Regions from separate parts of the Kribbella aluminosa genome, predicted to be linked through region 3. Evidence: riboswitches for the same ligand, from Rfam matches in the RefSeq annotation. Region 3 holds a riboswitch; each other region holds the start of a gene.
The links. Region 3 has a riboswitch for cobalamin ahead of JOF29_RS27100 (ABC transporter substrate-binding protein). Riboswitches for the same ligand answer to the same signal wherever they lie in the genome.
Positions count from the first base shown of each region.

Region 1: linked by a shared signal. The riboswitch ahead of JOF29_RS34090 (CbtB domain-containing protein) and the one ahead of JOF29_RS27100 (ABC transporter substrate-binding protein) in region 3 are both predicted to bind cobalamin.
Region 2: linked by a shared signal. The riboswitch ahead of JOF29_RS38935 (SCO2322 family protein) and the one ahead of JOF29_RS27100 (ABC transporter substrate-binding protein) in region 3 are both predicted to bind cobalamin.

Region 1 covers NZ_JAGINT010000002.1:2,669,439-2,673,232, reverse strand. Annotated here, with positions in the region: gene JOF29_RS34105 (bleomycin resistance protein) at 1-161, shown strand, start outside; gene JOF29_RS45695 ((2Fe-2S)-binding protein) at 149-832, opposite strand; gene JOF29_RS34095 (CbtA family protein) at 829-1,674, opposite strand; gene JOF29_RS34090 (CbtB domain-containing protein) at 1,686-1,913, opposite strand; cobalamin riboswitch at 1,951-2,096, opposite strand; gene JOF29_RS34085 (methylenetetrahydrofolate reductase) at 2,120-3,049, opposite strand; gene JOF29_RS34080 (metal ABC transporter permease) at 3,046-3,794, opposite strand, start outside.
Region 2 covers NZ_JAGINT010000002.1:3,725,067-3,728,860, forward strand. Annotated here, with positions in the region: gene JOF29_RS38925 (ABC transporter ATP-binding protein) at 1-608, opposite strand, end outside; gene JOF29_RS38930 (energy-coupling factor transporter transmembrane component T) at 605-1,690, opposite strand; gene JOF29_RS38935 (SCO2322 family protein) at 1,590-2,399, opposite strand; cobalamin riboswitch at 2,503-2,625, opposite strand; gene JOF29_RS38940 (hypothetical protein) at 2,625-2,834, opposite strand; gene JOF29_RS38945 (aldo/keto reductase family protein) at 2,831-3,794, opposite strand, start outside.
Region 3 covers NZ_JAGINT010000002.1:1,193,229-1,197,022, forward strand. Annotated here, with positions in the region: gene JOF29_RS27095 (hypothetical protein) at 1-909, shown strand, start outside; cobalamin riboswitch at 964-1,149, shown strand; gene JOF29_RS27100 (ABC transporter substrate-binding protein) at 1,176-2,198, shown strand; gene JOF29_RS27105 (FecCD family ABC transporter permease) at 2,212-3,186, shown strand; gene JOF29_RS27110 (FecCD family ABC transporter permease) at 3,198-3,794, shown strand, end outside.

The DNA of each region.
Region 1 (3,794 bases), 1.5 Mb from region 3:
ACCCGGGCACGTTCGACTACACCTGGCTGACCGGGCCCAACCCCGGCTACGGCTTCACCGAGTCCGGATCCTCCGACCACACCAGAACCGACGCCGACCACCACCGCGCCATCGGCGACTTCCTCTCCGGCATCAACCCGGCAACCGGCTACCTCGACTGAGCGGCGAGGACGCAGTCGCCGCAGAGGGGGCCGTTGTGGTCGCGGGCCGCGCGGTAGATGAGGCAGCAGCTGCGGCGGCGGAACGGGTTGGTGGTGTGGGCGTCGCGGAGGGGTGGGGTGGCGAGGAGCTGGGCTGCGAGGGTACGGGCGGGGTCGGCGAGGGTCGGGTCGGCGTTCGCCATGGCGGTGGCTGCGCCGTTGACGGCTGAGGCCACGTTGCCGGTGAGGATGTGGTCCGAGAGCTGGAAGGCTTGCGCGATCGCGGGGATGGGGCCGTCGAAGAGTTCCCGGTACAGATCTCCACCAGCTGGAGGGATCGGCGGCAAGGAGAGCGGGAACGCTCCGCCGAGGATCGGCTGCCAGTGGAGCTGGTCGAGGGCGAGGATCGGGACGCGGCGCTCCAGTACGGCGGATGCCAGCGCCGGTGAGATCAGGCGGGCGACCAGGCCGAGGTGGGTTACCGATGCGGCCACGCGTACTTCGATCGCCTCGGTTTCCTGGCCGCTCACCGCGCCCAGGTAGGCCCGCGTCTGGGCGACGCGGTCCTCCAGGACCGACGGATCGTCCACGATCTCGGACATGCGGCGCCAGGGCGGCTCCGGCGACGGGTCGGTGTGTTGCGCGACTCCGAAGAACGGTCCCAGGCCGGCGATCCGGTCGAGGAGTGTCACACCGTACTCGCCACCGGGGTGGCCGTCCGCGGCCGGAGCAGGCGGTCGGCGAGTAGGCCGAACACCAGGCCGATCACGCCCCAGAGCAGGACCTGCGCGCCGACGGAGTACAACCGGAACGCGTACAGCCGGTCCGCGTCGAAGCCCGGGTACACGATCGTGCCCTTGTCGTCGGTCAGCGGCAGCGGGGTCTCCGTCGCGTGCCGGCCGTACTCCTGCACGTTGGCCGCGAGCTGCCCGAGCGACGGCAGGACGGCCATCAGGACACCGATCACCACGACGTACGCCGCAATCGCCAGCAGAGTCGCGTTCCAGTTGCCGAGGCGCGGCGTCAGGCGCTTGCCCAGGGCAACGGCACCGACCAGGAGGACCAGCGAGCAGAACACCATCAGCAGGTAGAGGTTGCCGCGGTCGTGGATGGTCTCCTCGTGGCCGATCGCCGGCGGGTTCGCCGGGTACTTCAGGAACGGTACGAAGTAGATCCCGAGGAAACCGCCGACCGCGACCAGCATCGCCAGCGTCCGCGGCCGGAGCTTGCCGACCCGGCCGAGGCAGATCGTGTACGCGACCGCGAACAGCGCGCCCATCGCGATCCCGAACAGGATCATGCCGAGGCCGATTCCGACGTTCGCCTGCAGCGTCCGGCTGAACAGGTCCGGCTCGGCCGCCTCGACCGGCAGTCCGGCCGCCTTGTCCAGGGTCTGCTGGGCGGCGGACCGGCCGCTCTCGTAGTCGATCGCGGCCTGGATCTGCGGCTCGGCGAAGATCCGCGCGAACACGAACGCGACCAGGCCACCGGCTCCGCCGGCCAGCAGGCCGCGGAGGATCAGTTGCCGTTCCATATCAGTGGCAGTCAGTGGCAGGGAAAGCCGAGGAAGTGCCGCGCGTCGTGCACGAACTCGTGGATGTGCATGTCCTTGCCGAAGATCGAGTACGCACCCTGGTCGACGCCGATGAAGTAGTACGCCAGGAGCGCCAGGACCGCGGTACCGACCAGCCAGAGCACGGCCTTCGACACCGGAAGAACGATCGTGGTCGACGTGGTCGTCGGTACAGTCGTCTGGGCAGACAGATTACTCACGTGAAGCCTCCTTCAGGGGATCCTGCGTCCCGCTACCAGTGGAGCGTCGCGACGGCGAAGTATCTGACTCGCCGGCACCCGAAGGCGACCGGCTCACAGTGGCGCGACCGTGCCGAATTCCCATCGGCTTCCTTGCGCCGTCACTGTCTGGGAGCGTACGGATCCCGCCCCGGCACGTCAACCGAACCGCTCAGCGACCGAACCGCTCAGCCGACGAACGTGCGGAGTTCCTTGACCAGGTTGATGCTTGCGTCGTTCTCGATCCGGCGGGTGGAGACGCTTTCGACGTTGAAGCCGAAGGGGAGGTCGCGGTCGCGGCAGTACGTCGAGAGGGTGCGGGCGATCGTGACGCAGTGGGCGTACGAGTCGGCGACCGGGTCGGTGGCGTGGACGAGTTCGTTGCGGAGCCAGCGGGGGACGCGGACGCCGAGCCAGGCGAGGAACTCCAGGGTCTTCACCGAGCCGCAGATCGAGAGCGTGAACACGATCGGGACCGGCTCGACGTTCCGTTCGCGGCAGAGGTACAGGTAGTCGGAGGCCAGGTCCATCGCGGCGCTGACGTCGTAGATGACCTGGGTGACGAAGAACGAGCATCCACTGTGCTGCTTCCGGAGCAGCCGGTGGTGCTCGTCCTGGCGGGACGAGTGCCGCTCGGGGATCGTCACACCGCCGAGCGGCAGCGCCGACCCGGACCGCTGCCACAGGTCGTACGCGGCGGGCAGCGTCGTTCGTACGTCGGCGGAGCTCGTCGGTGCGCCGACCATCACCGTGCCGAGCTGGTCCGAGGGACGCCGTACCCACGAGTCCAGCTCGGCCTCGCTGTACTTGCCGACCGAGCGGTACACGATCGTCGGCCGGTCCCACCAGGACAGGTGGTCGGCCAGGAAGTCCGCCGGGTCCATCGTCGGGCTGAACGGGAACGGCCGCTCGTCCGGCGTCCGCTGTGCCTCGTCGTCGATGTCGTAGAGGATCAGCGCATCGATGTCGAGCTGCTCGAGCCGGGTCCGCGTCACCGCGGTGAAGCGTTCGAGCGCGTCCGGGGCGATCGACTGCCGGGGCGGCGTCATCCCGTACAGCAGCAACTCCGTGCCGCGCCCGCTCCGGAGCAACGCCGACAGATCGGACCGATGATTCACCGAGCCAGCTTAGAGGGCGCCAGGCGGCACAAGACGTAGATGGTGAACGAGATCGTGGTGATGTACGGGCTGATCGGCACCGAACTGCCTGCGGACAGGAGGATTCCGCCCACGGACGCGGTGACGGCGAACGCGATGCTGAGCAGCGGGACGACGACCGGTGACGACGAGACCCGGAGGGCTGCGGCGGCCGGGGTGACGAGGAGCGAGAGGACGAGCAGCGCTCCGACGATCTGTACCGAGACCGCGACCGCGAGGCCGAGCAGGATCATGAAGACGATCGACAGTACGCCGACCGGGACACCGCGCGCGGCGGCGACGTCGGCGTCGGTGCTTGCGAAGAGCAACGGTCTCCAGACCAGGACCAGTCCGACGGCGACCACGACGGAGATCGCGATCAGCGACTTGATCTGCGGGTCGTCGATCGCCACGATCTGCCCGGTGAGCAGGCCGAACTTGTTCGCCGCGCGCCCGTGGTACAGGCCGAGGCACAGGATGCCGAGCCCGAGGCCAAACGGCATCAGCACCGCGGTGACCGAGTTGCGGTCCCGCGCACGAGCACCCAGTACGCCGATCAGCAGCGCCGCGACCAGCGATCCGACGAGCGCCCCGGTGACGACGCTGACGCCGAACAGCAGCCCGGCCGCCGCGCCGGCGAACGACAGCTCGCTGACGCCGTGCACCGCGAACGCCATGTCGCGCATCATCACGAACACCCCGATCAGCCCGCCGACGACGCCGAGCA
Region 2 (3,794 bases), 2.5 Mb from region 3:
TCCAGCCGGTGCTCGGCCATCACGACGGTGGCGCCCAGGTCGTGTACGAGCCGCTGGAGCGCAGCCAGCACCTCCTCGGCCGCCTGCGGGTCCAGCGCTGACGTGGGCTCGTCCAGCACCAGTACGGCGGGATGCGACGTGAGGGCGGCACCGATAGCTGTCCGTTGCCGCTGACCTCCCGACAACGACGTGAGTGCCCGGTCGCGTACGTCGGCCAGCCCCAGCAGGTCGAGTGTCTCCTCGACACGACGGCGCATCACGTCCGGCGCCACGCCCAGCGACTCCATGCTGTACGCCAGCTCGTCCTCGACCGTGTCGGTGACGAACCCGGCCATCGGGTCCTGCCCGACCATCCCGACCACGTCCGCAAGGTCCCGCGGCCGGTACTCGCGGGTGTCCCGCCCACCGACCAGCACCCGCCCGGCGAGCGTGCCGCCGGTGAAGTGCGGCACCAGCCCGTTGATTGCCCGCAGCAACGTGGACTTGCCGGACCCGGTGCGGCCGATCACCAGCGCCAGCTCACCCTCCGGCACCGTGAAGCTCACGTCCCGCAGGGCCGGCTGGCGCGCACCGTCGTACGTCACGGTCACCTGGTCGAACTCGATCATGCCGCGTCCTTCTTCAACGGTGGCGCAGTGAGGGCGGGCGCCAGTCCGATCAGTACGCCGACGGCTGGCAGCACCGGGACCGGTGGGACCACCAACGGCCCCGCCAGCAGCAGGCCGTCCACACCGCGGACCGCTGCGGTCACCATCGCTCCTGCAGCGACCGCACCGGCCGCCACGACCAGCCACTCGGGCAGGGCCCACGGGTCTGGCCGGTACCGCGTCCTGCTGACCCGTTGGCGCCCTACGGCCATGGCCGCGACCGCGAGGAGTACGCCGACCACGAGCGCGCCGGCTGCGAGTGGAAACGCCATGGAGTCGGTCAGCAACGCGTAGACACCGAGCAGGATCCCTAGCAGGCCCAGCAACACGCATAACGCTGTGAGCCGACGCTGACTACGAGGAGCCTGCGCCGTACGCCCGTACCCGCGGGAGTCCATCGCAGCCGCCAGCTCCACCGACCGGTCGAGGGCACCTTCCAGCACCGGCATGGCCGTCGTACGGAAGGAGGCACGCGTACGGCCGCGCAGTCGGCGTGCACTGCGGATACGGCGGCCGTCCGTCACGAGCTGCGGTGCGAAGGTCAGTGCCACGACACAGGCGACGCCCATCTCGTACAGGGCCCCCGGCAACGACTTCAGCAACCGCCGTGGACTGGCCAGGGCGTTGGCCGCTCCGACGCAGCACAGCATCACGGCCAGTTGCCCGCCGTCGTACAGAGCGGTTATCAGTGCCTCTGCCGTCACTTGACCGCCGAGCTTGACCCCGGCAGCCCAGCCAGGCAACGGGACCTGCGGCAGCGTGAACAGCACCGTGTTGCCCTGAGAGCGGGTCGACAGCAACGCCTGCAGGACCACACGGACCGCAATCACCAGCAGCCCCAGCTTGAGGAACGCAGTGAAGCTGTGCGCCCATGGTGCATCGCTGCGACGCGCAGCCACGACAAAACCGGTGACGGCGAGGATAAGAACCAGCAGAACCGGGTTACGCGTCCTGCTGGCCGCTACAGCCATGCACAGCGCCCACAACCACCAAGCCCCCGGGTGGAGTGCCCGGGGGAGCGTGAGGTGGTGGACGGCGCGCATCTACTTGGCTGCGGTACGCCGACGGTTGATGAACAGCCCGCCGCCGGCCAGGAGCACGACCACGACGATCGCGATGATGATGCCCGTCCACGGCGTACCGCTGTTGCTGCCGGAGGTCGACGCGGCAGGGGCAGGGGGCCGCCGAGCCCACGGCGGACTTGATCTCCAGCGTCACCGGGGTGTCGGTGGCCGGGACCTTGATGTTCTTCACCTGGTCCCCGCAGCCCTTCGCCGGGTACCCGCTGATACCGCAGGTGAGGCCCTTCTCGATCCGGTCGGGTCCGGCCGCGGCCAGGATCTGCGCGCCGGTCGAGGTCGTGGCGGTCACCACACAGGTCCCGGTGGCCAGGCCCGGGGTCTCACCGGAGACGGCGTCCTCCGGCGTACCAGGATCGACGACCAGGGCCACGCGCGTCTTGCCGGTCTCTGCCGGGGTCTTGCCGCAGACGGCGGCGAAGTCACCCGAGGCCCGCGGTACCCGCGGCTTGGCGCCGCCGAGGGCGAACCGCCAGCCCTCCACCGACCCGTCGGCCGGCACGACGGCGTCCGGCCCCTTCTGTGCGAAGGCCCACTGGCCGTTGCTCCACTGGTAGTAGCCCCAGAAGCGGTAGCCGTCCTCGGCCCTTGCTGAAGTTGCAACGGCCCCAGCAAGCAGGAGACCCGCCAGCAGGCTGAGGACCAGTCGTACGGTCCGGCGATGTGCAGTCATGATGAGTCCTCGGTCGGGCCGCAGCCCGGTGGAGGAGGTCCCGCCTGCACCGGCAGGGTAGGGCTCCACCCGCGGACCACGGCGGGTAGTTGAGCCTGACCGCCTGCGTCACAGTGTTCCGGCTCGCCACCGAGATCGGTGGCCTACGGTTGCGGGTCAGCGCCGGACTTCGACCGGCTTCCCTGTGACGCAGGCGTGTGGTTCGACCGAAACTCTACTCTGTGCTCATTCGGCGGACGACAAACTCATCGGCCCGTACACCTCGCGGCTGTCCTCCAGCAGGAACACCTGAGCGACGCCGCGGTCGGCCAGGTCCCGCCAGGTCTCGCCCAGCCAGCTCTCGGCGTCGCCCTGGGCCGAGAACTCCGCGCCGCCGACCTCACCCGGGTCGACCAGCGCACCGGTCGCGGTCTCGAACCGCCAGCTCCAGCTCACGAGTTCGGCCGCTTCTGCGGGGAGTTCTGCGCGGTCTTCGCCGGATCCTTCTCGACGATGTGGCCGAGCACCTCGTCGATCCGCTTCAGCAGACCCTCGTCCAGCGTCACGCCGGAGGCCTTGACGTTCTCGGTGACCTGCTCGGGCCGGGAGGCGCCGATGATCGCCGAGGCGACGTTCGGGTTCTGCAGTACCCAGGCGATCGCCAGCTGCGACAGCGACAGGCCGACCTCGGCCGCCAGCGGCTTCAGCTCCTGGACCCGGGTCAGTACGTCGTCGGTGAGGAACCGCTTGATGAAGTTCGACCCGTTCGCGTCGGTGGCCCGGGAGCCCTCGGGCGGCTGCTGACCGGGCAGGTACTTGCCGGTGAGCACCCCCTGCGCGATCGGCGAGAACACCACCTGGCTGATCCCGAGCTCCTCGGACGCCGGGACCACCTCGCCCTCGATGACCCGCCAGAGCATGCTGTACTGCGGCTGGTTCGAGACGAACGGGATCCGCAGCTCGCGGGCCAGCCGGTGGCCCTCCTGGAGCTGCTCCGCGGTCCACTCCGAGACACCGATGTACAGCGCCTTGCCCTGCCGGACGACGTCGGCGAACGCCTCCATCGTCTCCTCGAGCGGCGTCTCGGTGTCGTACCGGTGCGCCTGGTAGAGGTCGACGTAGTCGGTGCCGAGCCGCTTCAGCGAGCCGTTGACGGACTCGAGGATGTGCTTGCGGGACAGGCCGGTGTCGTTCGGCCCGCCCGGACCGGTCGGCCAGTACACCTTGGTGAAGATCTCCAGCGACTCGCGGCGCTCGCCGGCCAGCGCCTCGCCGAGCACCGACTCGGCCTTGGTGTTCGCGTAGGTGTCGGCGGTGTCGAACGTCGTGATGCCGGCCTCCAGGGCGGCCCGGACGCAGGCCTTGGCCTGCTCGTTCTCCACCTGGGAGCCGTGCGTCAGCCAGTTGCCGTACGAG
Region 3 (3,794 bases):
GGTCACGGGCAGGAGACCGCGCCTAGCGTGCCGCCGCTGGTCTCGGTGAGCGGGTTCGACACCCCGTCGGCGACGCCCTCGGACACGCCGTCACCGACCGCGTCGGCGACGCCCGCCGACACGGTGTGCCTGCGGATCGACGAGACCCTGGTCCGGACCACGCTGGCCGTGCCGGTCGTGCGAATCCAGCGCGAGAACCCGCCGGCCGAGCTCGACATCCCGGCGTACGACGTCTGTCAGCTGAGCCTCGGCACCACAGCGAACGGACCGGTGCTGCGGATCGGGGTTTCGGTGCTGCAGGCAACGGCGGCGACGCTGGCGGCGGCCCGGAAGGTGTACGCCGCCCACGGGCGCGAGCCCGCCGTGACCGCGAACCTAGGCGAGGGCGGGTACGGGACGAGTACGTTCGTGGTGTTCCTGCTCGACGGCAGGCTGTACAAGATCTCCGGTCCCCGCGCCACGCTCGCGAAGTACGTCGTACTCGGCCAGGAGGTCGCCCGGCAGGCGCCCGGGCTGCCCGCGCCGGCGCTGGAGATCACCCGGCCGGAGTGCGATGCAGGATCGGCCGCGGCCGAGCAGGTGATGGGCGTGCCGGCGACGGCCCGCCGCGACGGTGAGACCCTCGTCGGCGACCCGGTGTGCGGCTGGGTGACAGGCACGAGCGTGCTGTACTCGACGGTCCGCCGGGAGCCGGACGCCAAGGCGCTGATGGCACCGCTCGGCAAGGCCGCGACCTCGCAGTCGATCCCGCTCGGCGACGAGGGGTACATCGACACCGCGACCGGCCGGACGACGATCCGGGTCGGCGACGACAAACTCGTCGACCTGGTCCCGCTGCCGGCCCGCGCGATCAACCCGGACCTGATGACCCAGTTCGCGCTCGCGCTGTCCTCGCTCTACACGCACTGAGACACGCGCTGAGACTCCCGCTGAGACGCCCGACCTGCGACCCGGTCGCGGGTGTTAGGGTGGCCGCGCCGTGGTGTTCGGGAAGCCGGTGTAGTACCGGCGCGGCCCTCGCCACTGTGATCGGGATGTTCGCCGGATGTTCCCCTCGGGGAGACCACTGGCCGCTTGCGGCTGGGAAGGTTCGACCGGCGATCGCGGTATCCCGTCAGCCAGGAGACCGGCCACGGCGCTGACCCGTCCACGAGGTGCTGGAGGAGCGGTCCGCCATGGCCGTAGTACGTGTGCTTGCTGTTGCCCTGTCGCTTTCGCTGCTGGCCGGTTGTGCACCGTCTGCCGCCGAGAGCCCGGGCGCGACCACTGTGAAGAACTGCGGGATCGACGTGTCCGTCGACGGCCCGCCGAAGCGGGTGTTCGCGGCGTATCAGCCGGCGATCGAGCTGGCCCACGCGCTGGGCATCTCGGACCGCCTGGTCGGTACGGCGTACCTCGACTCCCAGGTGCTGCCGGAGTACACCGCCGCGCAGTCGAAGGCGAAGTACTTCAAGAACCTGCCGAGCCGCGAGGAGCTGCTCAGCCTGAATCCGGACTTCGTGCTGTCCGGGTTCAACGACGTGTTCAGCGCGGCCGGGAGCGACGCCAGCTTCGGCAGCCGGAAGGGTCTCGCGGACCTCGGGGTGCAGACCTGGATCTTCAGCCCGCTGTGCCCGACCGCTGACGGCAAGGGCGACGAGGCGATCGACCCGGCGACGGTTTCGATGGACAACGTGTACGCCGACCTGCGCGACCTCGGCCGGTTGTTCGGCGTCGAGGACCGCGCCGCGCAGGTGATCGCCGACCAGAAGCGCCGGATCGCCGCGGTCTCCGACGCGGTGAAGGACGCGCCGCGGCCGACCGTGGCGATCATCCGCCCGGGGCTGGAGGGCGGCGGGATGACGGTGTCCGGCGGCCCGGACTTCGGCACCGTGCTGATCCGGCAGGCGGGCGGCGTGAACGCGTTCGCGGACCTGACCTCGAAGCGGAACGTGAAGATCAGCGTCGAGGAGTTCATCAAGCGGGACCCCGACTACGTGCTGATCAGCGGTTGCTGTGACGCCTCGCTGACACCCGCGGCCTCGCAGCCGGACGTGAACAAGATCCTCGCCAATCCGGCGTTCGCCAATCTGAAGGCGGTGCGTTCCAAGCACGTCGTCCCGTGGCTGTTCGCCAACCACTCGGCCGGCGTCCGCGGCGCCTACACGACGGAGAACCTCGGCCACATCCTGCACCCCGATCTAGGGCGTGTCTGGTGACACGCCCTGTCAAGTGAAGCGGGCCGCCGGCCTGGTCGCAGTACTGGCGGTCGTCGTCGTGTTGTCCCTGTGCGTCGGCGACCGCTGGATCGGGCCGGGGGAGGTGTACCGGGCGCTGACGGACTTCACCGGCAGCGACAGCGACCGCGTGGTCCGGTACCTGCGGTTGCCGCGGACCGTCGCGGGTCTGCTGGTCGGCGCCGCGCTCGGGCTGTCCGGAGCGGTCATGCAGGGCGTCACCCGGAATCCGCTGGCCGACCCCGGGATCCTCGGCGTGAGCGCCGGCGCCGCGGTGGCGGTCGTCGCGGCGATCGGGCTGTTCGGCATCCACAGCCTCAGCGGGTACGTCTGGTTCGCGATGGGCGGGGCGCTGGTGGCCACGGTGGCCGTCTACCTGGTCGGCGCGGTCGGCGGTACGACGCCGGTGAAGCTCGCGCTGGCCGGTGCGGCGATCTCCGCGCTGCTCGGCTCGGTCACGTCGGCGGCGACGCTGCTGGACCTGTCGACGCTGAACGAGTACCGCTTCTGGGTGGTGGGGTCGTTGTCGCTGGCCGACCACGGGATCGTCGCCCAGGCCGTGCCGTTCGTTGCTTTTGGCATCGTTCTTGCCCTGGTGCTGGGGCGGTCGCTGAACCAGCTCGCGCTGGGCGACGACCTGGCCCAGGCGCTCGGTACCCGGGTGCTGCTGATCCGCGTACTGGCCGGCCTCGCGGTCGTGGTGCTGGCCGGTACGGCGACCGCGATCGCGGGACCGATCGGCTTCCTCGGGCTCGCCGTACCGCAGGTCGCGCGGTTGGTCGTCGGCCCGGACCAGCGCCGGATCCTGCCGTGGTCGATGCTGCTCGCGCCCGTCGTACTGCTGCTCGCCGACATCGTCGGACGGGTGGTCGCGCGGCCGGCCGAGCTGCAGGTCGGGATCGTCACCGCGCTGATCGGCGCCCCGCTGTTCATCGCCCTGGTCCGGCGCCGGCGAACGGCCGCGCTGTGAGGACGGGCGTGGTGGCGTCGGTGCTGACCGTCGTCGTGGGGGCGTACGCCCTGACTCGCGGTGACTACACGCTGTCGATCGCCGAGGTGCTGCGGACCTTGTCCGGGCAGGGCACCTTGATCACGTACGACGTGGTGGTGAACAACCGGCTGCCCCGCGTACTGACCGGGATCGGGGTCGGCGCGGCGTTCGCGATGTCCGGCGCGATCTTCCAGCGGCTGGCCCGGAACCCGCTGGTCAGCCCGGACCTGATCGGCATCAACGCCGGAGCCGCGCTGGCCGCCGTACTGATCATCACCGTGATCGGCAGCGGGTGGATCCCGCTCGGCGCGCTCGCCGGGTCGCTGCTGTCGGCGGTGAGCGTGTACCTGCTCGCGTACCGGAACGGGGTCTCGGGGAATCGGCTGGTGCTGGTCGGCGTCGGGGTGACGGCGATCGTCGGGTCGTTGACGGCGTACCTGCTGACGCTCGCGGACATCTACACGGCGAAGAGCGCGTCGATGTGGCTCGCCGGGAGTCTCGCCGGGCGGTCATGGACGCACGTCGTACTGATCGGGGTCACGCTGGCCGTCGGGATTCCGGCGGCCGTCGTGGTCGAGCGGCAGCTG